Regions from separate parts of the Planococcus massiliensis genome, predicted to be linked through region 3. Evidence: riboswitches for the same ligand, from Rfam matches in the RefSeq annotation. Region 3 holds a riboswitch; each other region holds the start of a gene.
The links. A riboswitch is a leader RNA that binds a small molecule or an ion and turns the genes downstream of it on or off. The one in region 3 is predicted to bind thiamine pyrophosphate.

Region 1: another riboswitch for thiamine pyrophosphate. It lies ahead of thiT (energy-coupled thiamine transporter ThiT); the one in region 3 lies ahead of BN1080_RS07990 (YkoF family thiamine/hydroxymethylpyrimidine-binding protein).
Region 2: another riboswitch for thiamine pyrophosphate. It lies ahead of tenA (thiaminase II); the one in region 3 lies ahead of BN1080_RS07990 (YkoF family thiamine/hydroxymethylpyrimidine-binding protein).

The regions. Positions count from the first base shown of each region.
Region 1 is NZ_CCXS01000001.1:2,471,552-2,481,347, reverse strand. It holds gene BN1080_RS12460 (MDR family MFS transporter) at 1-1,342, shown strand, start outside; gene BN1080_RS12455 (DEAD/DEAH box helicase) at 1,472-2,629, shown strand; gene BN1080_RS12450 (aminopeptidase) at 2,629-3,858, shown strand; gene BN1080_RS12445 (SGNH/GDSL hydrolase family protein) at 3,871-4,785, shown strand; gene BN1080_RS17465 (hypothetical protein) at 4,829-4,960, opposite strand; gene BN1080_RS12440 (M20 family metallopeptidase) at 5,028-6,101, opposite strand; TPP riboswitch at 6,248-6,347, shown strand; gene thiT (energy-coupled thiamine transporter ThiT) at 6,441-7,019, shown strand; gene map (type I methionyl aminopeptidase) at 7,158-7,907, shown strand; gene BN1080_RS12425 (tryptophan-rich sensory protein) at 7,929-8,648, opposite strand; gene BN1080_RS12420 (M3 family oligoendopeptidase) at 8,860-9,796, shown strand, end outside.
Region 2 is NZ_CCXS01000001.1:472,490-482,285, forward strand. It holds gene BN1080_RS02375 (acetyl-CoA hydrolase/transferase family protein) at 1-274, shown strand, start outside; gene BN1080_RS02380 (VOC family protein) at 313-783, opposite strand; gene rlmN (dual-specificity RNA methyltransferase RlmN) at 941-2,011, shown strand; gene BN1080_RS02390 (carbohydrate ABC transporter permease) at 2,148-3,062, opposite strand; gene BN1080_RS02395 (carbohydrate ABC transporter permease) at 3,063-3,974, opposite strand; gene BN1080_RS02400 (ABC transporter substrate-binding protein) at 3,991-5,313, opposite strand; gene BN1080_RS02405 (ABC transporter ATP-binding protein) at 5,555-6,697, shown strand; TPP riboswitch at 6,718-6,821, shown strand; gene tenA (thiaminase II) at 6,908-7,591, shown strand; gene thiM (hydroxyethylthiazole kinase) at 7,593-8,378, shown strand; gene thiD (bifunctional hydroxymethylpyrimidine kinase/phosphomethylpyrimidine kinase) at 8,375-9,211, shown strand; gene thiE (thiamine phosphate synthase) at 9,195-9,796, shown strand, end outside.
Region 3 is NZ_CCXS01000001.1:1,645,660-1,655,455, reverse strand. It holds gene BN1080_RS08035 (Bax inhibitor-1/YccA family protein) at 1-2, shown strand, start outside; gene BN1080_RS08030 (DUF1643 domain-containing protein) at 68-733, opposite strand; gene BN1080_RS08025 (Gfo/Idh/MocA family protein) at 973-2,133, shown strand; gene BN1080_RS08020 (ThuA domain-containing protein) at 2,167-2,910, shown strand; gene BN1080_RS08015 (Gfo/Idh/MocA family protein) at 2,928-4,004, shown strand; gene BN1080_RS08010 (DUF4240 domain-containing protein) at 4,227-4,997, opposite strand; gene BN1080_RS08005 (trimeric intracellular cation channel family protein) at 5,076-5,690, opposite strand; gene BN1080_RS08000 (Na-translocating system protein MpsC family protein) at 5,858-6,241, opposite strand; gene BN1080_RS07995 (M48 family metallopeptidase) at 6,419-7,711, opposite strand; TPP riboswitch at 7,894-7,999, shown strand; gene BN1080_RS07990 (YkoF family thiamine/hydroxymethylpyrimidine-binding protein) at 8,089-8,679, shown strand; gene BN1080_RS07985 (ECF transporter S component) at 8,681-9,262, shown strand; gene BN1080_RS07980 (ABC transporter ATP-binding protein) at 9,255-9,796, shown strand, end outside.

The sequences.
Region 1 (9,796 bases), 830 kb from region 3:
TGCATCGACCGCGCAATGGCTCGTGACCGCTTATATGCTGGTCAACGGGATCTTAATCCCGGCCAGTGCTTATTTGATCCAACGCTACTCAAACCGCTCGATTTTTATCGTAGCAATGTCGTTGTTCGCAACCGGAACGTTGCTTGCGGCAGTAGCACCTGTATTTAGCGTCCTCTTGATCGGGCGCATGATCCAAGCATCTGGTGCGGCGCTAATGATGCCGTTACTAATGAACGTTATGCTCGCAGCGTTTCCTGTGGAAAAACGCGGACAAGCAATGGGCGTCTTTGGACTTGTCATGGTCGTAGCCCCGGCTATCGGGCCAACCCTTTCAGGATTTATCGTTGAACACTACTCATGGCGTGTCCTGTTCTGGATCGTCTTGCCGATAGCCGTAGTGCCGCTTGCACTCGGTATCTTTAAACTGAAGAACTTGACGTTCCAAGACCGCAATATCTCGCTTGATACCGGATCACTGATTCTTTCGACGTTAGGCTTCGGCGGCATCCTCTACGGATTCAGTTCGGCCGGAACAATGGGGTGGACCGATCCTGTCGTGATGACGACAATTGCTGTCGGGATTGTATCGCTAATCATTTTCATTTTCCGCCAATTGAAATTGGATGAGCCTTTATTGCAAATCCGTATCTACAAATATCCGATGTTTGCTTTGTCTTCAGCCATTTCTGTGGTTGTGTCGATGTCGATGTTCTCGGCAATGATTTTGATGCCGATCTATATTCAAAGCATCAAAGGGATTTCACCGATCAACTCCGGTTTGCTGATGCTGCCGGGCGCTTTGGTGATGGGGATCATGTCACCGGTGACGGGCCGCTTGTTTGACCGCTTCGGCGCGAAAGTTCTTGCGGTTCCAGGATTATTGATTGTCGTCTTGACGACTTATATGTTCAGCCAGCTTAGCATCGATTCAAGCTTTGTAAATATCATGCTCATCTACACGCTGCGGATGTTCGGGATTTCAATGGTCATGATGCCGGTTATGACGAACGGCTTGAATACATTGCCGATGAAATCGTATCCGCACGGTACAGCGATTAACAATACGCTGCAGCAAGTCGCTGGAGCCGTCGGTTCTGCATTCTTGATCTCTATTATGAATGCCCGCACAGAATCTGCAGCAAAAGATTTGGCTTTAAGCGGAACTCCGCCGGAACAAATTTTGAATATGGCGATGCTTGAAGGCATTAACTTTTCTTTCTTTGTTTCCACCTTCATTGCACTTGTTGCGCTGCTGTTGGCCTTGTTCATTAAAAAGCCGACACGCCCAGTGACAGAAGCGGAAAAAGAAATTGTCTATAAACAAAAGCAAGTAACCGAATAAGCTTAGCCAGCCTGAATATGGGCTGGCTTTTTTGATGGAAACGGAACGTTTGCCGAGGTGCTTCAAAATGTCCAGCTATGGCGCCAAATATGGTACACTATTAGCATCGAAAAGAAGGTGGAATAAAAGATGAACTTTATAAATGAACTGGATCCAATTTGGCAGGAAAAATGGAAAAATGCAGGATTTGAACAGGCGATGCCGATTCAAGAGCAGATGATTCCTGAAATGCTCGCAGGCAATGACATCGTAGCGGAGTCTCCGACAGGTTCCGGAAAAACTTTGGCTTATGTACTGCCGATTCTGCAGCGCATCAATCCGGAGAAAAAATCCGTCCAAGCCATGATTGTGGCACCGTCCCAGGAGCTGTCGATGCAAATTGTCAACGTGTTGCGCGAATGGACAGAAGGCACGGATGTTACCGTCACACAATTGATCGGCGGCGCAAATATGCAGCGCCAGCTTGAAAAGCTCAAGAAAAAACCGGCGATTGTTGTCGGGACGCCGGGCCGTTTGAGTGAATTAGTAAAGACGAAAAAACTGAAAATGCATGAAATCCGGATGCTGGTGCTGGATGAAGGCGACCAATTGATGGCGCGCGAACACCGCAACCTCATGAAAGACTTGATTGAAAAAACGCAGCACGACCGCCAGTTAGTGCTGGTGTCGGCTACAATTACGGAAGAAGTCGAATTGGTGGCTGACCGTTTGATGAACCATCCGACGCGCCTTCGCGTTACAGCGGAAGACTTGCCGATGCAAGGGAAAGTCACCCATTCTTTCATTAAAGTCGACGAACGCGATAAAACGGATCTGCTCCGCAGAATTTCGCATATCGAAGGAATGAAAGGCTTGGCTTTCGTCAATAACCTGGATCAACTGTTGATGAAAGAAAATAAACTGAAGTTCCGCGATGCCAAAATTGTGACACTGCACTCGGAAATGAACAAAGATCAACGGAAAAAAGCGCTGGATTCGTTCCGGAACGGAGAAGTTTCCATTTTAATCGCAACGGAAGTGGCGGCCAGAGGATTGGATATTGACGCCGTTACCCACGTTATTCACGTGGACGTGCCGCAATCAGTGGAGCAGTATATGCACCGTTCAGGACGCACGGGACGAGCAGGTGCAGACGGCGAAGTCTTGACGCTGCTCGCTTACGCAGATGAACGGCATTACAAGAAATTCACGAAAGAATTGCCGTCAAAACCGGTCCAAAAAATTCTTCATGGCGGCCAATTGGTGGCAGGCAACAGCAAAACAGTTTCTGAAAAGGGGAAAAAATGATGACTTTTCAAGAGAAAATGGAACAATATGCAGAGCTGACAGTCCATGTCGGCTTGAATGTCCAAAAAGGGCAAATCATTTTGATCAATACAACGACGGATACCGTCGAATTCACACGCTTAGTGGTGAAAAAAGCATATGAAGCTGGCGCGAAGCGCGTCCATGTCAATTACGCAGACCCAGTCCATACACGCGATCATTACGAATTGGCGCCGGACGAAGCGTTCAACGAATATCCGGAATGGTCAGTTGTCCAGCGCGATGAAATCATTAAGACGGGCGGTTCCTTCTTGTGGATTGATGCAGAAGATCCGGATTTATTGACCGGAATCCCGACGAAACGTCTGTCGGATTCACAGAAATCAGCAGGCAAGGCATTGGAGAACTACCGCCAAGCAGTGGGCTCGGATAAAATTGCATGGTCGATTATCGCCATCCCTTCCAAGAAATGGGCCGAAAAAGTATTCCCGGATCTTGAAAGCGATCAGCAAATTGAAGCGCTTTGGAATGCCATCTTTAAAACAGTGCGCATTGGCGAAGGCGATGCTGTCCAAAAATGGACAGACCACGTTGAGCATTTGGAAACCCGTGCTGCACAATTGAATGAAAAACGGTTTGCGAAATTGCATTACACTGCACCTGGCACGGATTTGACGATTTCTCTTCCGGAAAAGCATCTATGGCTGACAGGCGCTGCAAAAACGCCGCAAGGCAATTCGTTCATCGCCAATATGCCGACGGAAGAAGTCTATACAGTCCCGGCTAAATATGGTGTCGAAGGGTTTGTCCGCAACACAAAACCGCTTGTCTACCAAGGGAATATCATTGATGATTTCACATTGACTTTTGAAAAAGGAAAAATTGTGAAGGCGGAAGCTGGAGTCGGACAAGAGCTGCTGGATGAAATGATCCAGTCGGATGAAGGGGCAGCGTACCTAGGGGAAGTAGCTTTAGTTCCTCATGAGTCGCCTATTTCGGATGCCAATATTCTTTTCTATAATACGCTTTTCGATGAAAATGCATCAAACCACCTGGCAATCGGCGATTCGTATCCAACGTGCTACGAAGGAGCGCGTGATTTGGAACGTACACAATTGGAGTCAATCGGATTGAACACATCAATCGTTCACGAAGATTTTATGATCGGCAGCGGCGAGATGTCGATTGACGGCATTTACGAAGACGGCTCAAGCGAACCGGTTTTCCGGAACGGAAACTGGGCATTTTAAGAGGTGAGCAAAGTGAAGAAAATAGGAATCGCGTTGGTGCTGGTTTTCACGTTCTTCGGTTCTTCGGTGCAAGCGCAGGCAGCGATTAAAATACCTGCGTTTTATGTAGCGTTGGGCGATTCCTTGGCTGCAGGGCAAACGCCCAATTCCCAAATTGATGCAGGCTACGCTGATATGATTGCCGGAGAGCTCGCACGCCATCAGCCTGTCGCTTTATTCACGAAAGACTTGGCGTTCCCAGGCTTTACGACAGAAGATGTGTTGGAGAGAATCAAGTCTCCGGAAGCAAAAGAAGTGTTGGCTTCAGCGAATATCATCACGCTATCAGCGGGAGCCAATGACTTACTGCGCTTAGTGCAAGTAAATCCAAAAGAAGGCTCGCTGACTTTTCAGCAAATCCAGGCTGACTTTGCGTTGAATGAGGCGCGGCAGAACATGGAAGCCATCCTAGCCGAATTGAAAGCAAGAGCCCCGAAAGCGGACGTCTACGTCATGGGCTATTATTTCGCTTATCCGCATGTACGTGATTCGCAAAAAGAAGGGACAGGCAAGCAGCTGGACCGCTTGAATGCGATTTTAAAACAATCGGCGGCGAAAGCGGGGGCGCAGTTTGTTCCGGTTGATGCCGCTTTTGGTGCATCGCCAACGGATAAAGTGCCGAATCCTGCAGATGTCCATCCGAATTTTACAGGCTATCAAGCGATGGCCAATGCTTTTTTAGAGCAGTACCAGAAAGGCTGGAAAGTTGAGAACACCGAACTCCCTGCACCGAACCCGTTAAGTTTCGAACAGATTCTACAAGCGCAGGAACAAGGTGCAGCCTCAACCGAGAATCCGCCGGCGTTGGAAAATACATCGGCCATGCGCCCATCTGAAAAAGTGGAATTGGACTACTTAGCCTTGCGTGAAGTTCTTCCTTATATTTGAATAAAACAAAGCCGCAGCGATTTCAATCGCTGCGGCTTTGTTTTTATCGTTTGGAGTTTGGCGTCTTATAAGGTGTCGTATTTCCAGCTTTTTTGCTGTCCATCACTTTTTTAATAATTGGGTAGGCAATAGGTGCAATCTTAATTGCCGTCTTCACAATGCGTCCGATTCCCATATTCATCGCTCCCATCATAGATTCGCTAATTAATGATTTCCCTTATTTCATGAAACGCAAACCTTTTTCATTTAAAGAGGGCATGCGCAACAAGGATTTCTTTGTATTCATGGACACTGGAGATCGTGACATATTCCGCATTGCCGTGCCAGTCATCCCCGCTCGGGCCAAATTCAATTGCGCCTTCGCCGCCCGTAACTTCCGCATAGTAGCGTGTATCCGCAGCCCCGTGCTGGCCAAAAAGAATCGCTTCCTGATCCGTTACGTTTTTAATCGCTTTCTGCAGCATTTGGATATACGGATTTTCTTGAGTCGTTGTTAAAGCAGGCGTAGAACCGCTTGCTTTATATTCCATATCCACATTTAACGTATCCGCCAGTTCAGCCATTTGCCGGACGATTTCATCTTTGTCCTGTCCGGGCATAAAGCGGATATCGTAGGACATATGGCAAATTTCCGGCACGACATTATAGCGGTCGCCTGCCTTGATGATCGGCAAGTTAACGGATGGCTGCTCGTAGTATTCCGTCGATTCTTTCCGGAAAGGCAATTCGCTCATGGCCATATGGTATTTCATTGCTGATTCGATGGCATTGACGCCTTCCCAAGGGCGGCTGCCATGCGCCGGTTTTCCTTTAAAAGTCAAATCCATTCGTAATATGCCTTTTGATTGGAGCCCGACTTTTAAGCCTGTCGGTTCTCCGCAGATGACAAAGTCGCCATGGTATCCTTGGTCAACCAACCATTTCGATGTATTGCGGCCGCCGATTTCCTCATCGGTGACAATATGTAGTTGAACCGTTTTCTCCAAAGCCGAGGCATTGAGTTCGATGAACGCCTGCATCATTGCCGCTACGCCCGCTTTCATATCGGCTGCGCCGCGGCCATATAAACGTCCAAGTTCTTCGAATGGAGTGAATTGCTCTTCGTGTCCAGGCACCACGTCCACATGGCCGTTCCAGATGAGCGTCTCTTCTCCGGCGCCTTTGATGGCAGTAAGCATCTTGAAGCCGTTGTTTTCATGGATCGTGACAGTTTCTCCTTTTTCTTTCAGCCAATCGGCACAAAACAGTAATGCTTGATTGGCGCCTTCTTGATCATCGCTTTTGATTTTAATCAAATCTTTTAGTAAGTCAATCATGTCCTTAGCAGCAAATGGATGCTTGCTGCTTTCACCACCTTTCAAAATCGTTCATCATTAAAAGTGTACCCCAAGAAGAGCACTTAAAACGAATTGCTTTCACATTTGACCTTGTGTACAATGAAAGGTGAAAGAGAATTTAATGTATACACCACAAGGGGAGCTTTTGCTGAGAGTGAACAGTTTTGTTCTTACCCTTCGAACCTGTAAGTTAACGCTTGCGCAGGGATGTGGATAGAAACCTGCCTTTTATGCGGCGTCAGGATCTGTCCTGGCGCCGCTTTTTATGGTTTTTTTCTGCGGCCCTTCTGGTGATGTGCACAACACAAGGAGGAAGTCATGAGAAATTTACGTGTTTTGTTAATGGTGGAGATTGCGATTTTTGGAGCGCTCGGGTATGTATTGGATTTTGTGGCGTTTAAAATGCCGCAAGGCGGATCGGTCAGCCTGGTCATGATCCCTATTGTTTTGATGGCTTTTAGAAGAGGCACAGCAGCCGGAATTTTAACCGGGCTGTTAGTCGGGTTGCTGCAAATCGTAACCGGCGTCATTTCCGTTACGCCGTTGTCTTTCGGTTTTGTTGTAATGCAAGTGATTTTGGATTATCTCGTCGCTTACGGAGCCGTCGGTTTTGCTGGCCTGATGCGCAGCCGTTATTTGAAAGCCCATCAGCAAGGGAAAGCAGGCGGCATGATTGCTGCAGCCGTGATCGGCGTATTGATCGCATCTTTCTTGCGCTACCTGATGCATGTCATCACGGGTGTTTTATTCTTCGGGATGTTTGCAGAAGGCAACGTGCTAATTTATTCAGCTGTCTACAACGCCACTTATATGATTCCTGTTTTCTTATTGGCAGCCGCGGTTTGTTCGGCGCTTTTCACCGCTGCCCCTAAATTGGTGGATGCCGAAGTCCAGTAAAAATTTAGAATTGAAAAAAGTGAGAGCCGCCGGAGAGGAAATTTCTCCGGCGGCTCTTTTCATAAATGGCACCAAACGGGCGCTTGCGCTTTTCGTGTGCTATAATTTTCAGTAGACAATTTGAAAGAAGGGTATCAAATGATTGCAACGAATGAGAAAGACATTGAAATGCTGAAGAAAGCAGGGCGCATGGTGGCTGAAATTCGCGAAGCGATGAAAGCAGCGACGAAGCCGGGCGTTACGACAAAAGAATTGGATGAACTGGGCGGCAAAATGTTCAAAGAGCTTGGCGGCGTATCTGGCCCGAAAGCGGAATATGATTTCCCGGGCTATACATGCATCAGCGTGAACGAAGAAGTGGCCCACGGCATGCCGGGCAAGCGCGTCATCAATGACGGCGACATCGTGAACATCGACGTGTCAGGATCTTATGAAGGCTATTTTGCAGATACAGGCATTTCTTTTGTAGTTGGGGATGGCCATCCGGAAAAAGAAAAATTATGCCAAGTGGCTGAATCGGCATTTGACCGGGCGATGAGCAAAGTGAAAGCCGGCGCTAAGCTGAACCAGATCGGAAAAGCGGTAGAGCGTGAAGCGAAGCAGCAAGGTTTGTTCGTCATTAAGAACTTAACGGGACACGGCATTGGAAAATCATTGCATGAAGCTCCGCAGCATGTTTTGAATTATTACGATGCATGGGAAACCACGATCTTAAAAGAAGGCATGGTTCTTGCTGTCGAGCCTTTCATTTCTCAGAAAGCTGAGCATATTGTGGAATCGGGAGACGGCTGGACATTCATCACGCCTGACCAATCGCTGGTGGCCCAGATTGAACATACGGTTCTTGTCACTAAAGGCGAGCCCATTTTACTGACAAAACTCAATTAAACATAAAAAAGATCCTGTTTATCAGGATCTTTTTTTGATGAGCAAAATGCCGGTGATGATGACCCCGCTTAAAAACAGGGAAGCGGTCGTGACCAACAGTTCATTGGTTCCGTGTTTCACGGCAATGCCGATAAAGGCCCAAACGAAAACAAGGGCATAAGGAACGTCAAAATGGTGGAAGCGAATATGGAGTGCGAGAGCAGTTGCTACCGTCAGCATGATAACGGTCCATAATTGATCGCTCAAGCCCCAGCCGCTCCAATTGTAGAACGTCAAAACAAAGCTGGTGTTGGCAATAGCGGCGACACTGAGCCATCCCATATTAACGGAGATTGGAAGGCGTTCTGTGAGTTTGCGCTCGGAATTGCTGTATTGCAGATACAAGGCAATCAAAGAAGCCAAGTAGGCAAAGATGGCTAAAACGGACCAAGCAAAAAACTCATAATGCCATAGGTACAGCCAGGCAATATTAAATACAGCACTCAAGGTAAAGAATAAAGTGATTTTGGCTGACGGGACTTCCCCTTTTTTGTAGCGGATCCAAAACCCGATAATCCAGATAGCCAATAATATGTAAATAACAGACCAAATTGAGAATACATAGCCGGCTGGAGTAAATAGAACCGGAAGGCGGTTGGAAATCTCGCCAGTGGTTTGCCCATTAAGCGGCAAAATATTCGCTAGTGAATTGATTACGATGATGCTGATATATGCGATTGTCATCAGCAGTATTCTAGCCATAAAAGACCCCCCTCCTATTTTAGTATACCTGTCGGGAAGCGGTTCAACAAACTTCACTTCCAAGAATATTCATAAAAAGGAAGGTTTGTGAAGATCGTGTGAGAATTTTCAAAAGCAATCCATTCATAAGTTCGTGTGGTTCCGACATTTTGCAGGAAATGGTATACTTATAAGTGTTTTTAGAAAATTAAGTTTACCAGGGGGTAAAATCATGACGGTTAAATTTCCGGAAGTATGGGATTTGGATGTATTGTTCCAAGGGGGCAGCGATTCAAAAGAATTGCGGGTACATATGGACGAGGCAACGCCCAAATTAGATGAATTTGAAAAAACGGCTCAGCACTTTACAGCGCCGGCTTCAAGCGAAGACGCTGAAAAGGTGGCAAATTTGCTGGAAGAAGTAAATGCGCTGATGCAGCATCTCAGTCAAGCGGGATCTTTTATTGGCTGTTTGATGGCGCAAAATACGGAAGACAAGAAAGCGGCCATTTTGCAAAGCGAATCGTCTTCTCTCCATGCGCGTTTTGATGCATCGCTCCAGAAAATTCAACAGGATTTAACGAAAACGGATGATGCCGTGTGGAAAGAATTGCTTGAGCAGGATGCGTTGAAAGAATTCCATTTCTTCTTAAACGAATGGCGGGAAGAAGCGAAAATGCAGCTTTCCGAAAAAGAGGAAAACCTGATCACGGCACTCAGCATGGATGGCTATCACGGCTGGAGCCAGCTATATGATATGCTAGTGGGCGAAATTAAAATCAAAATGACGATTGATGGCGAAGAAAAGACCATGTCGGTCGGACAAGCCAATAATCTTAGCTCCCATAAAGAAGCTGAAATTCGGAAAGAATCGTATGAGAAATTGGAAGAGGCGTGGACTGAGAAAGAAGACTTTTTCGCGAAGACCTTGAATTCGATTGCCGGATTCCGTTTGGAAGTGTACAAAAAACGCGGTTGGGACCATGTTTTGCAAGAGCCTTTGCATATGAACCGCATGAAGCAGGAAACGCTGGATGCGATGTGGGGGGCCATCAGCAAGAACAAACAGCCTTTTGTCGCTTATTTGAACCGCAAAGCAGAAATTCTCGGGAAAGATGGCCTGGATTGGTTCGATGTAGATGCACCGGTTACGGAAAGCACGCAACAAT
Region 2 (9,796 bases), 1.2 Mb from region 3:
CGCTTCTCATATTGACCACACCGAACATGATGTGGACGTCGTTGTAACCGAACAAGGCTACGCGGATCTTCGCGGCCTTGCACCTCGTGAGCGTGTCGAAGTGATCATCGAAAACTGCGTACACCCTACTTACCGGGCAGCGCTGCGTGAATATTACGAAGAGGCATTGACGCGCGGCGGGCAAACGCCGCACGTCCTGGAGAAAGCTTTCTCATGGCATGCGAATTTCGCAAATCATGGCTCGATGCTTCCGAAAAAAGAACAACTTGTATAAATAGATAAAACCAGCTGATTAAGCATCAGCTGGTTCTTTCATTTATTGGCGTACATTTCTGAAGTGTTTCTAGTGTAAAGTTCGATGATGTTGCCGAAAGGGTCCTCGGTGTACACCAGGAAATGCGGTTTGCCTTTCGTTGTTTGCCAGATTTTGCTGCGCTGTTTGCCGCCATGCTGGACAATGCGTTCGATCGATTCCACTAAATTATCGACAATCAGGCAAATGTGGAAAAATCCTTTATGAAGCGGAGGGGTTTCATCGTTGAAAGCGGGCTGCTGGAATTCGAATAATTCGATGCCAATCCCGTTATGTGACATCAAATGCGCATTCCGCATCTTTTGGATATCGGTTCCCTGCAAGTCCTGCGTCATATTTTCTTCATCTGCTTCAACCGCTTCAAACTCAAATGGCCCGGCGAGTGTGTAAAAGCCGAAGACTTTGCTGTACCAATCGATGGCTTGGTCAAGATCCGGCACCGCTAAGCCGATATGCGTGATTTCACCCATAAACAGACCTCCTTTACCGGATTCTTTACCCGGAAATGGCAAGGGCTACACAGTCTTAAAGACAGATTTTTCTGTGTAAACAAAAATGGTTGTTGTCAAGCCGGATTTTTAGTATTATAATAAGCAATTGTGAAATTCTGAAATGAGGGTTCTAATAATGAAAAATTCCATCTATGGTATGACGATTGATCAGCTAAAAGAATGGTTTTTAGAAAATGGACAAAAGAAGTACCGTGCTGAACAAGTATGGGACTGGTTATATATTAAACGCGTGACTGAATTTTCCCAGATGAACAATCTGAGCAAAGAAGTCATTGAATTGTTGGAAAACAATTTTGCGATCCGTACGCTTGAAGAAGCGGTAAAACAGGAATCGGCAGACGGCACGATCAAATTCCTTTTCCGTCTGCAGGATGGCAACTTGATCGAAACCGTATTGATGCGCTTTAAATACGGAAACTCTGTCTGTGTAACGACGCAAGTCGGCTGCAACATCGGCTGCAGTTTCTGTGCCAGCGGACTTTTGAAAAAGAGCCGCGATTTAAACGCGGGTGAAATCGTTGAGCAGATCATGCAAGTGCAAGCTCACTTTGACGCTCAGAAAAAAGATGAACGCGTAAGCCATATCGTGGTTATGGGTATCGGCGAACCGTTCGACAACTACACGAACTTGATGGGCTTCTTGAACGTTGTTAACTCTCAAAAAGGATTGGCTATCGGCGCCCGCCACATCACGGTATCGACAAGCGGCATCGTACCAAAAATCTACGATTATGCGGATGAAGGCTTGCAGGTGAACTTGGCGATTTCCATCCATGCGCCGAACAACGAATTGCGTTCACGCATCATGAAAATCAACAAAGCGTACCCGATCGAGAAATTGATGGCGGCCATCGATTATTACTTGGAAAAATCAAACCGCCGTATCACATTCGAATATATTTTATTGCGCGACGTGAACGACCATGTCGAAGAAGCAAATCAATTGGCGAAGTTGCTTGAAGACAAGCGCCACTTGTCATACGTCAACTTGATCCCGTACAACTCGGTCAGCGAACACGATCAGTATCAGCAAAGCACGCCGGAAGCCATCAGTGCATTCTACGATGCATTGAAGAAAAAAGGCATCAACTGCGGCGTTCGCCAAGAACAAGGCGCCGACATCGATGCAGCTTGCGGACAATTGCGCAGCAAACAGATCAAAAAAGAAAAAACAGCCGCTGTTTAAGCGATGGAGAAAAGGGCATTCCGCATCCGGGATGCCCTTTTTTGTTTGTTTCAATTGCTGAACGAAAATAGCCCTGCTGTGAATCCAAATAAAAAACCCTCCGCAAGATTTTGCGAAGGGTCTTTTGCCGTTGCATTTATTTGCCTCCGGACTGGAGATTGATGCCTTGGATAAAGTATTTTTGGAAGAAGAAAAACAAAAGAATGACCGGAAGGAGCACGAGAAGCGATCCTGCCATCAAGTAATTCCACTGGGTATCCAATTGTCCCTTAAACACGGCAAGTCCAAGCTGCAAAGTATACAGGTTTTCATCGTTCAAGTAGAGAAGCGGGCCAAGGAAATCGTTCCAAGCGCCGTTAAACGAGAAAATGGCTACAGTGGCAAGCGCCGGCTTCGTTAGCGGAAGGCCGATTTTCCACCAAATATAGAAGTGGCTGGCGCCTTCCATTTTTGCCGCTTCGATCAGTTCAGTCGGAATCGTCATATAGAACTGGCGCAGCAAGAAGATGTAAAAGGCACTTCCGAAAAAGTGCGGAACGATGAGCGGATAGTACGTATTGACCCAGCCCAATTTAGAAAATAAAACGTATTGCGGGATCAACGTAACAAATCCTGGGATCATCATCGTCGACAGCACAATCGCAAACCACACGTTTTTGCCGCGGAATGGAATTTTCGCAAATCCGTAAGCGATAAAAGAATTCGCGAGTACGCTGCCGATCACGACTAACGTGGTGATGGTCAAGGTGTTAATCGTATAAGTCGTGAACGGCGCAACTTGCCAAGTCCGGATGTAATTTCCCCATTCCCAGGATTCCGGGAAGAAAGAAGGCGGATAGGACATGACTTCCGCCATCGTCTTAAGGGAAGTGGCGAACATCCACCAGAGCGGCGACAGAATCAGCAGACTGCCTGCAGCGAGCAAAACAAAATTGAATACGCGCCACATATTGTTGCGGTTTCCGCGATGCTGAAAAAATCCGGTTTTTGAAATCGTCTGCAATTTCTCCGGTTCGTCGAGATAAGCTGTTTTTTCTTCCGGCTTGTCCATTTACTTATCCTCCCCTTCATAATGCACCCAGCGGGGGGCAAGTTTCAGGTTGATGACGGTCAGGATGAATACGATGACGAACAGGATCCACGACATCGCCATGGCGTATCCCATATCGAAATTTTCGAATGCCTGGTTCCACATATACAAATTGTAGAACAGGAGAGAATTGGCAGGGCCGCCTTCGCCATTCCCCGACATGATATACGCTTCCTGGAAAATTTGGAAGCCTCCGATCAGGCTTGTTACGACGTCAAAGAAAATGACGGGCGTGATCATGGGAATGGTAATGTGGATGAATTGCCGCCACCGGCTCGCGCCGTCAATTTCCGCTGCTTCGTACAAGGATTTCGAAACGCCTTGCATGCTCGCGAGATAGAGGAGCATCGAACCGCCGACGCTCCATAATTTCATCAAGATCAAAGATGGTTTTGTCCAATCGGGATCAAAAAGCCAGTTCGGCCCGTCGATGCCGACCCAGCCCAAAACGAGGTTGACCATCCCGGTTCCGGGTTCAAGAAGCTGCATCCATAAAAGGTAGACGCCGACCCCGGACAGAATTGCCGGCAAGTAGTACAAGGTCCGAAAGAAACGGATGCCTGGTACATCCTGATTCAGAAGCGCTGAAAGAAAAATGGCGCCTAAAGTTGTTAAAGGGACCGAAAGCAGTACGTAGTACAGCGTATTCCATAAAGAAGTCCGAAAAAGACCATCTTCCACGATAAGCGTTTGGTAGTTTTCAACTCCGATGAATTCCATCTGTGATGTTATATTGTAGTCTGTGAAACTTCCCGCAAACGAAAACAATAGCGGCCCGGCGGTAAAACCGATGAAACCGATAATGAACGGCAGAATGAAGATATAGCCGTAGATGCTTTCTTTGCGCCTCATGGACAATCCTCTTTTCCCCAAAGGACTCCCTCCTCGCTTATTGATTTTTTTCGATCAATGCTTCCACATCAGACTGGGCTTTCGCAAGCGCCTCTTCGGCAGTTTTTGAGCCAAGGAAGAATTCATCAACCTGCGGATTGATGTAGTTGAAATAGCTTGGAGCTGCCACTGGAGCCGGCGTCAGCAACGTATCTTCCATGCTGTCGACTGCCATTTGGTAAACCGTCTGGCCCTGTTCCGTCAATTCGTCAGATTCGGCAGCTGCTTCAGCCGCTTCAATATTCGCTACGTTGTCAAAGTTTTTAACCGCCCAATATTCCTGTGATTCTGCACCGGTCAAGTATTCGATAAATTTCCAAGCAGCTTCCGGATCGCTAGAACCTTTCGGAATTTCTGCTACAAACCCGCCGCCCCAGCTTGTGTGACCATTGCCTTCTTCGTATTCAGGCAACTGGACGACTCCGAAATTCAAATCTTCCGCGTAGTCGCGGATCTGCGTATAGAAAGTCGGCTGCTGGACAATCATCGCCAAGTCGCCGCTGAAGAATGGATTTCCTTGCTGGCTGTCGATTTGCGCCTGGAATGAGTTGACGACATCTTCGCCGATACGGTCTTTCCAGGATTTTAGCCAATTGAGGACTTCTACATTCTTTTCAGTGTTGATGTTGACAGTATCCGTATTGTGATCCGGCCCGAAATAGTTTTCGCCATTTGCGTTCAGGAGCCACACATCGTAGCCCACGCCCCATAATGGATAAAAGCCGAGACGATCGTAGCTATTGCCGTTTTTGACATCCAATTTTGCTGCATATTCTTCAAGCTCAGCCCATGTTTCAGGCGGATCTTCCGGGTCCAGCCCCACTTCTTCGAAGGCGTCTTTGTTATAGAAAAGGACGCGTGTATCGGTATTGAAAGGAATCCCGTATGAATCGCCTTCGTGAAGGGTCGCATTCCAAAGTTCCGGATAGAATTTTTCAGAGAAGCTGTCATCGTAGAATTCCGATAGATTCATTGCCTGTTGTTCTTTTCCGCGAAGGGCGGTGGCATTGATATCGTTGATGACGACATCCGGCGGATTCCCGGCAGCGATTGCCGCTAATTCCTTCGTCCAGATATCTCCCCACGGACTATAAGTATGCTTTACTTCAATTTCATCTTGGGAAGCGTTAAAATCTTCAACAATCTTGTCAACGACTGGGCGGCGGATTTCGGAACCCCAGAATGTCCAAAAATCGACTACAATTTTGCCGTCTTCATTAACTGATTCTTTGTCATTGTTGCTGGTCTGGAAGCCGGCACAGCCGCTCAGGATCAAACCAAGCCCAATAAGGGTGATGAGCAATGTCTTCATGTTTTTCATTCGGTTTCACTCCTTCAAGTTTATAAGTTATGTACGTTTTATAGAAAAATTGCTTTGATTGTCGAAGTAATTAAAGAAATTCGACGCCGTTAATTGAAATTTGAGCCTCCTTTCAATCGGAAAGAGCATAAATGCCCCTTCTTCAGGGTAAGTATATAACAAGTTCTTCTGCTTTTCTATGTTGAATTTACAATAGACAGAAAACTATATACAATTAAAGAAAAAGAAATGGGGAATTTAAATGGCGGAGATTTCGATTAAAAATCTGGGAAAAACCTATGATAATGGCGCAACGGCCGTAACAGACTTTAATCTTGAAATCCAGAATGAAGAGTTCATTGTCTTCGTCGGCCCTTCAGGCTGCGGAAAATCGACAACGTTGCGAATGATTGCCGGCCTCGAGGAAATTACGGAAGGTGAATTCTTTATTGATGGAAAACGCATGAATGAGGTCCAGCCAAAAGAAAGAGATATCGCTATGGTTTTTCAGAACTATGCTTTATATCCCCATATGACGGTATTTGAAAACATGGCTTTTGGACTAAAATTAAGGAAGTTCAAGAAAGCGGAGATCCGGAAACGTGTGGAAGATGCTGCGGATATTCTCGGCTTGCGGGAATATTTGGACAGAAAGCCGAAAGCCCTGTCAGGCGGGCAGCGTCAGCGTGTGGCGCTCGGCCGTGCAATTGTCCGGGATGCCAAAGTATTTTTAATGGATGAGCCGCTGTCAAATCTGGATGCAAAACTGCGCGTCCAAATGCGGGCGGAAATTGCGAAACTCCATCAGCGGCTGAAAACGACGACGATTTATGTGACCCATGACCAGACCGAAGCGATGACGATGGCCACCCGGATCGTCATTATGAAAGATGGCCATATCCAGCAAGTCGGAAGCCCGAAAGAAGTCTATGATTATCCGGCGAATCGTTTTGTTGGAGGCTTTATCGGTTCACCGGCCATGAACTTTTTTGAAGGCCGTTTGGAAAAAGGCTCCTTTGTATTGGGTGACCGGACGATCAGCATCCCGAAAGAAACGTTGGACATCCTGAATAGCCGAGGCTACGTCGGGAAGCCGCTGACATTAGGGATCCGGCCGGAACATATCCACGTCAACAGCGAAGATTTATCCGGCCTGCCGGTCAGTGAATTTGATGCGACCGTTACCGTATCGGAATTGACAGGAGCAGAAACTATTATTTATGCCGTTTATGCGGAGCAGGAATTTATCGCCCGGGTTGAAGCGGACACGGCCATCGAGCCGGGGCACACCGCGCGGCTGGCTTTCGATATGTCGCATGTCCATTTCTTTGATGCAGAAAACGGCATGCGCATAAAAGCTGAGAAATCAGATAAGTCTGTTGCAGAAGTCGAATCTGTGCTATAGTGATGTCGACAACCAAATAAAACACCCACTGGGGGAGCCGGATATCGGCTGAGACGGGCATTAGCCCGGACCCTTTGAACCTGATCTGGATCATACCAGCGTAGGGAAGTGGCGAGAAGCATGCTATTTTTCTATCTATGACTGCATACGCAAACGCCGCTTTCCTTAACTGGGAAGCGGCGTTTTTATTTGCAAAAAGGAGATGGCCAAATGACATTTTGTAAAGAAGTCCGGTTGGAGTGCAAGGAGCTATGGGAAGCGAGTTTTGAACACCCGTTCGTTAAAGGGATAGCAGATGCGACGCTGCCGTTAAACGTCTTTCGCTATTACGTCATGCAGGATGCCTATTACTTAACGCATTTTGCAAAAGTGCAGGCGATCGGCGCGGTAAAAGCCAATGATTTAGAAACGACTAAGCGATTTGCATTTCATGCAGAGCATACGTGTGCGGCAGAAATGGCTTTGCATGAATCGTTCATGAAAATCCTTGGAGTGACCAAAGAAGATTGGGCTGAATTTGAGCCATCGCCGAATGCCTACGCCTACGTATCGCATATGTACCGTTCGGCTGAAGGAGATTTGGCAGATGTCCTCGCTGCGATTCTGCCTTGCTACTGGCTGTATCAGGAAATCGGCAACCGCCTGAAAGAAGCGAAGCCGGATCATCCGATTTACAGCCGCTGGATTGAAACTTATGGCGGCGAGGAATTTGCAGCGCTTGTAAGGGAACAGATGGAGCGGATGGACCATCTCGCAGAAGGGCTTTCGGAAAATCGCCGCAAAGAACTGAAAGACCGTTTCCGGCGCAGCTGCTATTACGAATGGAATTTTTGGGAACAGGCTTGGACAATGCAGACATGGACGGTAAAACCTTATACGAAGGCTGGTGTTTAAGATGATTGAAAAATTGCGCGCTGAAAATCCGATTGTCCACTGCATCACGAACCACGTCGTTTCAAATTTCCAGGCCAATGGGCTGCTGGCAATCGGGGCTTCTCCGATTATGGGGGAAGCGCCGGAAGAAGCGGTTGAACTTGCGTCGCTTTCGGGAGCTGTGTCGCTTAATATCGGAACGTTAAATGCCGGGACGCTGGAAAGCATGCTCATTGCCGGAAAGACAGCAAATCAATTGGGCCGCCCAGTCGTGCTAGATCCTGTAGGTGTAGGAGCGACAGCTTTCAGGGCCGCTGCAGCTGAGAAAATTTTGAGGGAAGTGAACATTGCCGTGCTTCGCTGCAATGCTGGAGAGCTTGCGGCCATTTGTGGAACTGAATGGCGAGGGAAAGGCGTAGATGCCGGCAGTGGGGAAGCGGATGTGAAACAGTTAGCAGTCGAGGCGGCGAATAAACTCGGGCTGGTTGTCGCAGTGACCGGTCCGATTGATTTCGTGACGGATGGAAACGACTTGGTAGAAATTCCTTTTGGGCATCCGCTTATGTCGGCCATTACGGGATCTGGCTGCCTGTTAAGCGCGATGGTTGCTGCTTTTCTAGCAATCTCTCCTGAAAATGTATTAAATGCGGTCGCAGAAGCGCTGCGTTTTTACGGTCAGGCCGGGGAACGAGCTGGCCAATCGGCTTCCGAACCGGGCAGTTTCCAAATCGAATTTCTCAATCAATTGTCTAAACAGAGTACAGGCCATAGCGAACACATTCCCGGAAAGGAGCTGCAGCAAAAATGATGCCACAAGTATTGACCATCGCTGGATCGGATTCCGGAGGAGGCGCAGGAATTCAAGCGGACATTAAAACATTCCAGGAACTCGGAGTTTATTCGACTTCTGTACTGACGGCCGTGACCGCTCAGAATACGCTAGGCGTTGCCGCTATTTACCCAATGGCAAGAGAAGCCGTTCGGACTCAATTGCAGGCTGTCGGAAAGGATTTCCGGCTAGCGGCATTGAAAACCGGAATGTTATTTAATGAAGAAATCATTGAAGAAACGGCCAAGTGGATTCGGCATTTCAATTGGCGGCAGCTGGTGGTCGACCCGGTCATGATTGCCAAAGGCGGAGCGAATTTATTGCGCGCAGAAGCAGGGGCTGCGTTGAAAAAGGAGTTGTTGCCGTTAGCGTCTGTGGTCACGCCGAATATACCGGAAGCGGAAGTCTTGAGCGGTATTGAGATTGCGGATCCTTTGTCGCGCAGACTTGCAGCAGAAAAGATTCTGTCGTTCGGCTCCCAGTCCGTCATTATCAAAGGGGGACATGGGAAGGACGAAGAGACCGCAGAAGATTTCTTTCTTCATCGGGACGGCGAGGAACTGCTGTTCCGGTCGCCTCGAATTGCGACAGTGCAAACCCATGGCACCGGCTGTACGTTTTCGGCAGCCCTAGCTGCGGAGCTGGCGAAAGGGCAGCCGCTTAAAGAAGCGATCTATACCGCTAAACGATTTATCCAGGCGGCTTTGAGCAGTGAATTGAATATCGGGGCTGGCCATGGTCCGACCAATCACGCCGCCTACCGAAAATATGGGGATGAAAGAAGGGAAATGTACGATGTCGAAATTCAGTAGAGTGCCGGCCGTTTATTTTATTCTCGGAACAGGAAATGCCGGAGGAAAAGATCCATTGGCCGTTCTCGAAGCAGCTTTAAAAGCAGGCATCGATTATTTTCAATTGAGGGAGAAAGGGCAAAATGCATTAGAAGGTGCGGAATTGCTGAAGTTTGCGCTCGACTGCAAGGAGCTGTGCCGGCGCTATGAAACGCCTTTCCTGATCAATGACGATCTTGAGCTAGCCAGGGCCATTGATGCAGACGGCCTTCATATTGGCCAGGACGACGCACCTGCTTCAATGGTCCGCAAAATTTTGGGTGCTGAGAAACTGCTCGGTGTATCGGTCCATTCATTGGCGGAGGCAAAACACGCTGTGGAAAGCGGTGCGGATTATGTCGGAATGGGACCTGTATTCCAGACTTCCACAAAAGCCGATGCGAAAGCCCCGGCTGGAGTGGCCGGCATCCAACAGGTAAAGGATGCATATCCGAAGTTGCCGATTGTCGGCATTGGGGGAATCGGCTCTGAAAATGCCGAATCGGTTTGGAAGGCCGGAGCCGCTGGCGTTGCGGTCATCAGCGCGATCGCGCATGCAGAAGACGT
Region 3 (9,796 bases):
AAAAAAAACGCCCACTGGGCGTTTTTTCTATTTCTTTAACATGGCGCTGTGCAAAGAATATTAACAGCTACACATGGGCTGCTTGCTTCAATTGACTTTCCATGTCGTCGAGCCATTTCACGCATTTATTCAGTATCCACGGGAATGGATGGTAGTAAAGCGGCTGTTTCTTATAGGCAAGCCCCTGTACATTTCCGTGTGCCGCTAATATTCGATAGGCTTCCGAAGCTTGCGGAACGATTGCCGATTTGGTTCCCCATCCCGCAATGACCGCATCTGCCTGCTGCAACTGATTTTGCAGCTCATGATGCCGGCCGCTCGAAAAAATAGTATGGCGGTTATCTTCCTGTTGACCCATCAACTGCTGCGTTTCCCAATACTCTTCAAACTTCCCTGTTCTTATGTCCGTCAGATTGATGACATTGATCCCGTCCCAGTCCATTCGCTCCATTAGCCGCATCAGCTGATGCAGCGAATTATCGGGAACAGCCGGAACCAATGGAGGCATCTCCACTTTCCCGCGAAATACCGGAATCGATTCTACTCCTGAAAGCGGCAGGCTCTTCCCCGGATTCAACAGCACCAGTAAAGCATTTACCCGCTCCACTTCCCTATTCCTTCTGCGGATTGCTGCAAGGCTCCGGCAAAGGCGGCGCTGGCCATCCACCTCCAAATCATAGAAAGTTCCTTCAGTCGAATAAATGGACTCCAACTCTTTTCCTGACAGAAACATCTAATTCCTCCCCAACTTTATTTTCTTAATTGAAGAAGCGTCTTTTGAATGGCCAGCAACGGAATCTGCCATCTGATATGTAAGTAAGTTCATAGTAGCATAAGGAACATACGTTCACAATCAATTTAAAAAACTATTCAAATAAACAACTTATGAATTAAAATTTGACAGAATATTAACTTTTCAGCACAATGAAACTGTGTTTGTTTAACAATTGAACAAAGATGGGAGATGTGCAAATGAAGAAGTTGAATATTGGGATGGTCGGCTATAAATTTATGGGGAAAGCACATAGCAATGCATACCGTGCGCTGCCGATGTTCTTTCCCGACCGCCTCCACCCTGCGATGAAAGTGATTTGCGGACGAAATAGAGAGGCAGTCGCATCCGCTGCTCACCAATTTGGTTGGGCGGAATCCAGCTCTGATTGGAAAACACTTGTTTCCCGGGAAGACATCGACGTGGTCGATATCAATGCCCCGAGCAATGCCCATAAAGAAATTGCGATAGCTGCAGCTCAGGCCGGCAAACATTTGTATTGTGAAAAACCGCTGGCCCTTTCATTGGCGGATTCCCGTGAAATGCTCGAAGCGGCCGAAAGTGCAGGCATAAAGCACATGGTCGGATTCAATTACCGGTTTGCCCCTGCAGTGATCCTTGCGAAGAAATTGATCGACGAAGGGCGGTTAGGCGATATTTATCATTTCCGGGGGTGGTTTCTGCAAGACTGGCTGGTTGATCCGGACTTCCCTCTTGCTTGGCGCCTTCAGCAGGAAATCGCCGGTTCCGGCGCACACGGAGATTTAGGAGCCCATCTCATCGACATGGCGCATTACCTCATCGGCGATATGGCAGAAGTCATCGGCATGAGCGAAACCTTCATCAAGGAACGGCCGCTGCCAAGCGACTCAGGCGCTCTATCTGCGACAAGCGGCGCAGCAGCAGAAAAAGGACCGGTCACGGTGGATGATGCCACGCTATTTATGGCGCGTTTTGCAAACGGCGCACTCGGCAGTTTTGAAGCGACCCGCTTTGCGAGCGGCCATCGCAGCACCAATTCATTTGAGATCAACGGTTCCAAAGGCAGCGTCATTTTCGACTTTGAGCGCATGAATGAGCTGCAGGTGTATTTCACTGATGACCAAGAAGATGTCCAGGGATTCCGCCGCGTGCTCGCAACCGATTCAGCCCACGCGTATTCAGGCGTATGGTGGCCAACGGGGCATCCGATTGGATATGAGCATACCTTCACCCATGCTTTTGTTGAATTTCTGGATGCCATTCAAGAGGATCGGCTGCCTTCCCCAAACTTTCACGATGGGGTTAAATGCCAGCAAGTGCTCGAAGCGGTGGAACAATCAATAAAAGAACGAACATGGATTGACGTGGCAAGCCTTTAACAGAAGTAATTTATCAGTCAGGAGTGAACAACTTTGAAGAAAAAAGCATTGATTGTGCAGGGCGGCTGGGATGGTCATGAACCCGAGCAAGTTGCAGGTATCTATAAAGAACTGCTCGTCTCGGAAGGGTTCGAAGTGGAGATTTCCGATTCACTGGAAGCCTATGCAGATCCCGAAAAATTGAAAGCGCTTCACTTAATTGTGCCCCATTGGACGATGGGAGAAATCGACCCTCAATATGTGCGGAATGTATCGGAAGCGGTCATTAGCGGTGTCGGGCTCGCTGGAAGCCACGGGGGCATGTGTGATTCTTTCCGGAAAAATGTGGACTGGCAGTTTATGACCGGCGGCAATTGGGTGGCTCATCCAGGAAACGACGGCATTGAGTATACCGTCAATATTAAGCAATCTTCGAGTCCGATTTTAGAAGGCCTTGACGATTTCAAAGTCATCAGCGAACAATACTACCTGCATGTCGACCCGGCCGTCGAAGTGCTGGCCACTACCCGCTTTCCGGTAGCTCACGGGCCGCATGTCCTGAATAAAGCCGTAGATATGCCAGTGGTCTGGACGAAGCGTTGGGGTGTCGGGCGCGTATTCTACAGTTCGCTTGGGCACGTAGCGGATATCGTCGCAATGCCTGAAGTTTCATTTATTATGAAAAGAGGCTTTTTATGGGCCGCAGAAGGAAAAGAGCTTTACGGTGAACCGAATCATCAAAACCGGAATGCTTTTGATAATACTCAAATTTATACCGGTATGGGCGACAGCCAATAACATCGAGGAGGATCAGGATGAAGCCATTTACGGTCGGCATTATCGGCTGCGGATACATAAGCTCCATTTACATGGAAAATATCCCGGCTTACAACCATTTAACGTTAGCAGCTTGTGCAGATCTGGATTTAGAACGCGCTCGATCGCAAGCCAAACAGTTCGGAATTCCGAAAGCTTGCAGCGTCCAGGAATTGCTGGATGATCCAGAAATCGATATGGTCATCAATTTAACGCTGCCGAAAGTCCATGCGGAAGTTTCGCTTCAAATCTTGGAGGCCGGCAAACATGTATATGTCGAAAAACCATTGGCGATCGATCTCGAAGATGCAAAACGCGTGTTAGCCAAAGCCGCTGAAAAAGGGTTGGCTGTCGGAAGCGCCCCGGACACTTTTTTGGGGGCCGGCATCCAGACCGCTCTTCAGCTGATTGAAAACGGAGAAATTGGCGGTCCGATCGGCGCGTCGGCTTTTGTCATCGGACGCGGGCACGAGCATTGGCATCCGAATCCCGCTTTCTATTACGAAAAAGGCGGCGGTCCGCTATTTGACATGGGCCCCTATTACCTGACCGCTTTGATTGCCCTTCTTGGCCCGATCAAACGAATTGCGGGATCCGCCCGCATCAGCTATCCGGAACGAACCGTCACCAGCGAACCAAACGCCGGACAGAAAATCACTGTTTCGACTGAAACCCATATAGCCGGGACGATCGATTTTGCATCCGGCGCTATCGGTACGCTGACATCAAGTTTTGATGCCTTTGGCGGCTCTTCCCTTCCGCCCATTGAAATCTACGGCAGCGAAGGCACCCTGCTCGTTCCGGATCCGAACACCTTCGGCGGCCCAGTGCGGATAAGGAAAAAAGGGGAAGAGAATTTCACCGACATCCCGCTGGTTTCTGATTTGCAGGAAAACGAACGCGGGCTCGGTGTCGCGGACATGGCCGACGCTATTTTGAACGGACAGAAGCACCGGGCGAGCGGAAAGCTTTCTATGCATGTGCTGGAAGCGATGCACGGTTTCCTGATTTCTTCGCAGAAAGGCGTTTATTACGAAATGGAAAGCAGCTGCGAGAAACCGGATGCAGCGCCTTGAAATGGCAAAGTATTTAATCAAGCGAAAGCATAGTTTAAGACAGAATGATTAAGGGTTGACTCTATATGAAGAAAAAAGGATTTTTCATGGTGCTGGCCCTTCATTCTATGAATGGTCTATCTATTTCAACAAAGTTAAAAAACCTCCAGAACACCGGAGGTTTTTTGACTTTTTTATAAACTTCTTTTCTTTTTATGAAATCCAATCAGCAGCTCGACCCTATTATCCTAAAGGATATTCCCCGTATTTCGCCCATAGCTTCGGAAACTTGCGGCTCAAGGTTTCTTCGTCATCTTCATCCCAGTCAAAGTCAATTTCCGGATCCGGCTTTTCATCTGCCAGCGAATAATAGATCTCGAGGTAATCCTCTTGCTCAAGCCCCGTCTTTTCTTCAAACGCAATCGTCGCGCACGTCAGCAAATCTTCAAACTCCGGTACATCTTCTTCTTTTCCCAAATAAGGCATGATGCTCTCAGGATCGGCCAACGCTTTTTCGTACGCATCTTTCCCTAAGAACACGAGCCAGGCGCGAAAATAATCAAAGGAATCGTCTGAACAGCCGCCCATAATGATATAGGCTGCAGCCCACAAATCGGACGTATACGATTTTTGATAAACCCGATTGAATTGAATATCAAAATGAACGATTTCACGGATGGATTTTCTCGACAAATACGCTGTAAGCCATTCAAGCTGTTCTTCCATGTAGTCGCCCCTTTGATGGGCGGCATCGATTAGCCGCCAAAATTCCGCTTCAGTCATTTGCATGGCTTGACCGCTATCCTCTCCCTGGTCCCGGTAGCCTTTTTTCAGTTTTGACTGGATCAGCTTATTCGCTTCTCGCAGGCAATGTTCTTCCGAAGAAAACTCTTTCGTATTAATGGAGCCTTGCGTTCCGATTTTTCCGTAAGACACGATAAACATATTCCCTTGCACTTTAATTTTCCAAAATTTATTGGAAAATGCAGTGATGCAGACAAGTGACCTTTCCATGTGATTCCACCTTTATTCGCATATTCTTCACTCAAGGGTAACATACTTTGCATTGGTAAAATCGATGGTTTATTTTCGTTAATTCTCGATTTGCTCTTTTCTTCCGAAGCGGAAAAACATGAAACGCAGACCATAATTCACTGCTAGCATCCGAATGCCCACGACGATGAAAACAGCAAGGGTCAACAGCAGCGGCGAAGTCCAGCCGAGCCAGACATAAACGCCGCAGAACATCGCCAATACAGCGTGGATCTCTTCTTTTAACGCGAGCGGTTTTTTGCCTGCTAGTAGATCGCGGATCATCCCGCCGCCAAGTCCCGTGAACATTGCAGCCAATAGCATGAGACCGAGATGGCCATTAACAAGTTTTACCGTCAGCGCACCTTGCAGCGCAAAAGTGGCGAGTCCAATCGAGTCAAATAAGAGCCCCCACCTTTTCCAGTGCTGGGTCCACTTCAAGGGCAATAGGACAATGATGGCGAGGGTCGCAAACACAATCGCAATTGTCTGTGATTCCCATAGAGCAGAAACCGGCGCCCCGATCAATAAATTCCGGATCGTCCCTCCCCCAAAAGCAGTCGTTAATCCCAATACAAATACGCCGACAAATGAAAATTCCGCTTCAATGGCCACCAGCGCTCCACTGGCAGCATATGCGGTTACTCCAATAATGATTAAAATCGTCCAAAACACGCCCAATTCCTCCAATTTTTCAACTCGACCCCGCATGAATACTTCGCTAATGTCAGTCTATTGTGAACTTTTAAAAATACAAAAACCACCATTCTACAGGTATGGTTAACCTGTAGAATGGTGGTTAGTTAATTGCACTTGCGTACCTTATCCCAATCCGCCGCTTTTTATATGCAATTCGTTTTTAACTGCTCATCAATCGGCTGATCAAAAACAAATATCGAAATCACTTCGTCGTCCTCGACATGAATATCTGTAAACAACTTCTCGAATTTCGCACCAACCAATTCTTCCATGTCAGTGGGGGGAATTTGATTGTACAGCTCCTTGATCATCTGCGTTCGAGCCTGCCGAATCATATCTCTCCCATTTTCGTTCTGAATCATAAAATGTTCCACTGGACTTAGGCTGCCACTCATATGAGCGATGGCCCAATTGTTTTGAAACGTCACTTTTATTTTTTCAGGACCTTTGCCCACATGTTTTTTCCGATAAGCACGAACTAAATTAGCAAACTGCTGTTCACGCTGCTGTATTGAAAGTGTAATCACTCAAACCTTCTTTCAACTAACTATATGATCTTAGACTAATTTGTTAAAAATTGATTGCCAATTTTCATTTAAACAGTATACCACTATATTAAAGATATGCCACATTCTAAGCAAAAAAGAACCTGCCAATCTTTCGGCAGGTTCACTTTTTTCACATTTTGCAGAAAGTTTGCAGACTCAGTTATTTGCTGTCAAATAATCCGCAAACTCAGCTTCCGTTGACGCTTCCGTATAATCCATGGCTGACATGCCGTCATTTCCTGCAATGGTCGGGTCCGCACCTCTCTCAAAGAGTAGCTGTGCCATCCCATAGTCTTCGTAGTAGATGGCCGTGCCGATTGCTGTGTCGTAATCGTCTTCCGTATTGACATCGGCTCCCGCATCAATGAGGAGTGAAGCCATTTCGCTGTCGCCGTTATAGACGGCATACATCAAGGCGGAGGCACCGCCGGAGTCGACAGCATCCACATCGTCGCCATCCGCTATAGCCGCTTCCGCATCAACGAGATTCCCTTCGTCCGCGGCCGCAATAAGCGCTGTTTGCCCTTCAACGGAAAACCCTTCGTCGCTATAAAGTGCATCATCAAAGCCGCTTAGAAATTGAGAATAGACTAAGGTCCCACCAGCAAAAAGAGCGATACTGACAAAATAAACGCCCATGATCCCTGCAAAAATCAGCGCGGCGCCGATAGCAATTCTTCCGGTGTTCTGGGTATAGACCCGGGCATCGCTCTCTTCAAATTGCTGGATCGCCTGAATGCGTTTTGGCAAGAGCGGGTGCGAAGAAAGCACTTCGCTCAACCAGACGATGCCGTTTGATTCGGTCGAAATCTGTTCGCGGTATGCCTCTTCATTGACTTCGGTGTACATTTTTTTGCCGATGCCAAGAAGCGTCAGCGCCCGTTTCGCTGCTGCAGCGTTCTGAATGGCAAAAGCAGCATGCCGGTCGCACGTGTATTCACATGAGCGGCTGTACGCTTGGCTCAGGAATGGAATAAACCCGGCTGGCACAATCAAAAGGTTCTTCCAGACATGGCGGCGTTTTACGTGTGCCAGTTCATGCGCGATGATAAAATCGAGTTCTGCTTGTCCCTGTTCGCGTGCCAGTTCAAACACTTCCGAATACAAAACGACCATATCGCGCCCGAAAAAGCGGGTCGCAAAGGCGTTCAATGCACCTTCTGATTGGATCACAAAAACTTCCGGAACTTTCTTAAGCTCCATTTCTTTTGAAAGAATTTGCACTCTCTCGTAGACATCCGGAAATTGGCGTTCGTGGATCCGCATGCCGTTTCCGCGTATGGATCCCAACATCATCGCGTTGGCAAAAAGCATGAAAGCAAAAATAATAAGTGCGATGGCAATGCCGACGACGGAAATGATGGCGAATACATAAACCAGGATGCTAAAGATTAAGCTGATGATAAAATAAATGGTTTCCCTGTTCGATTGAATTGCTGACCTGTCCAATAATCCTCTTCCCTTCTTAATGGAATAACTTACATATAATAGCACATTACTTTGGAAAGAAATACTTGAATTCAGAGTATCTTCCCCTTTCCTTTTTAGATCTTTTGGCCTTTACTTATTTATTCATATCCGCTACACTGAACTCAACCGGGCAAACCCGGCCCACAAAAACCGCATACCGTTTACTGCACTAGGGGTGCCCATTATGGCTGAGATGCAAGCGCAAGCTTCGATCCCTTATAACTCGATCAGGTTAGGACCTGCGTGAGGAAGTGCGGCGCATTTCTGAAATGATTCCTTTTGAAATTATTTGTAGATTATGGCTGCATCTTCACGGATGCGGCCTTTTTTGTGTACATTTTTAGGAGGAATTCAATATGGAACCATTGCAATGCGGCACGAGCCCGATTGTCGGATTTCGCTTTTCGCTTCATCCGATGACTGGCGATTTCATCAAAATCATCAAAGGGGCGCTGAACGAAACCGATACCTCAAATGTTTGGATGCACACAGACGACGTCTCGACCGTCATTCGGGGAAAACAGAATCACGTCTTCAATGTCGCAAAAGCGCTTGCCTTGCATGCGGCGAAAACTGGTGAACACGTGGCACTTTCCGGCACGTTTTCCATCGGCTGCCCTGGCGATTCGGCAGGAGATGTGTATTTGGAAAAATCGGATGAACTGTTGAATACGGATGCGACGAAGCAATACGTTTCTTCGCAATTTGCGCTTTATCCGATGAACAATCCGGATTACATGGCGGTCATTTACCGGGAAGTTGACCGGGCAAAAGAACGCGGCGTCTTCAACGACTCGATGCATTACGCGAGCGGCATCCACGGCGACATCCATGACGTCTTTGCCTTTTACGAAGAAGCATTTGCAAATGCGCGTTCTGAGGAGCATCGCCACCTTGTCATGACGGTTTCGATGAGCATCAACAGTCCTTCCCACGGAGGCAAATAAAATGCTGAAATCGTGGAAATTAAAAGAAGTGGTATTGATGTCTTTGTTTGCGGTCGTGTTCGGCATCGTTTACCTAGTGTTCGTCCATGTCTCGAACATCTGGGCCGCTGTGATCGGACCCCTCGCTTATGAATGGATGTTCGGCATCTGGTTCATCGTTTCCATCATCTGCATGAACATCATCCGGAAACCCGGTGCAGCCGTCCTATCGGAATCGATGGCTGCGGCAATTGAAGTCCTGCTCGGGAATGCGGTCGGCCCCCGCCTTCTTCTGTCCGGCATCGTTCAAGGATTAGGCGCAGAAGCCGCATTTGCACTAACCGGCTATAAGCATTTCAATCTTGCGGTGCTGATGCTTGCCGGTGCCGGTTCGGCCGTTTTCAGTTTTGTTTACGGCTATTTCATCTCCGGCTATGCCGCGCTTGATCCTTCCTTTGTCGCTTTGATGTTTACGCTTCGCGTGATCAGCGGCATGGCCATTGCGGGAATCGGCGGGAAATTCATCTCTGACGGGCTGCTTGCGACCGGTTCGCTTCGCGGCTATGCGATTTCCCGTTCAACGAAGGGTGATGCCCGTGCATGAGACGATTTTTTCTTTTCGAAATGTCCGTTTCCGTTTTCCTGATGACGAACAACTTACTTTAACCGATTTATCTTTTGATATTCACCGCGGCGAACGCGTTGTCATTTCAGGGCCGAGCGGCTGCGGAAAAAGCACGCTGGTCTATTTGCTGAATCGCTTATATCCGTTCAACTGCGATGGAATAATTTCAGGAAGCCTCCAGCTTTTTGGCAAAGATGCTGAAGAATATGCGCCTGGTGAAATCAACCATCGGATTGCGACCGTTTTTCAAGACCCCGATTCCCAGTTCTGTATGCCGACTGTCGAGGAAGAACTGGCCTTTACGCTGGAGAACTTGCATGTTCCGCGCGAAATGATGAAGCAAAAAATAACGGAGGTTTTGGCGTTGACCGGGTTGTCCGCTCTTCGCCACGAAGTGATCCAATCCTTATCCGGCGGAATGAAGCAGCGAGTGGCTGCTGCTTGTGCATTGATCATGGAGCCTGAAGTGCTGCTTTTGGATGAACCGATTTCACATTTGGATCCGGTGACTGC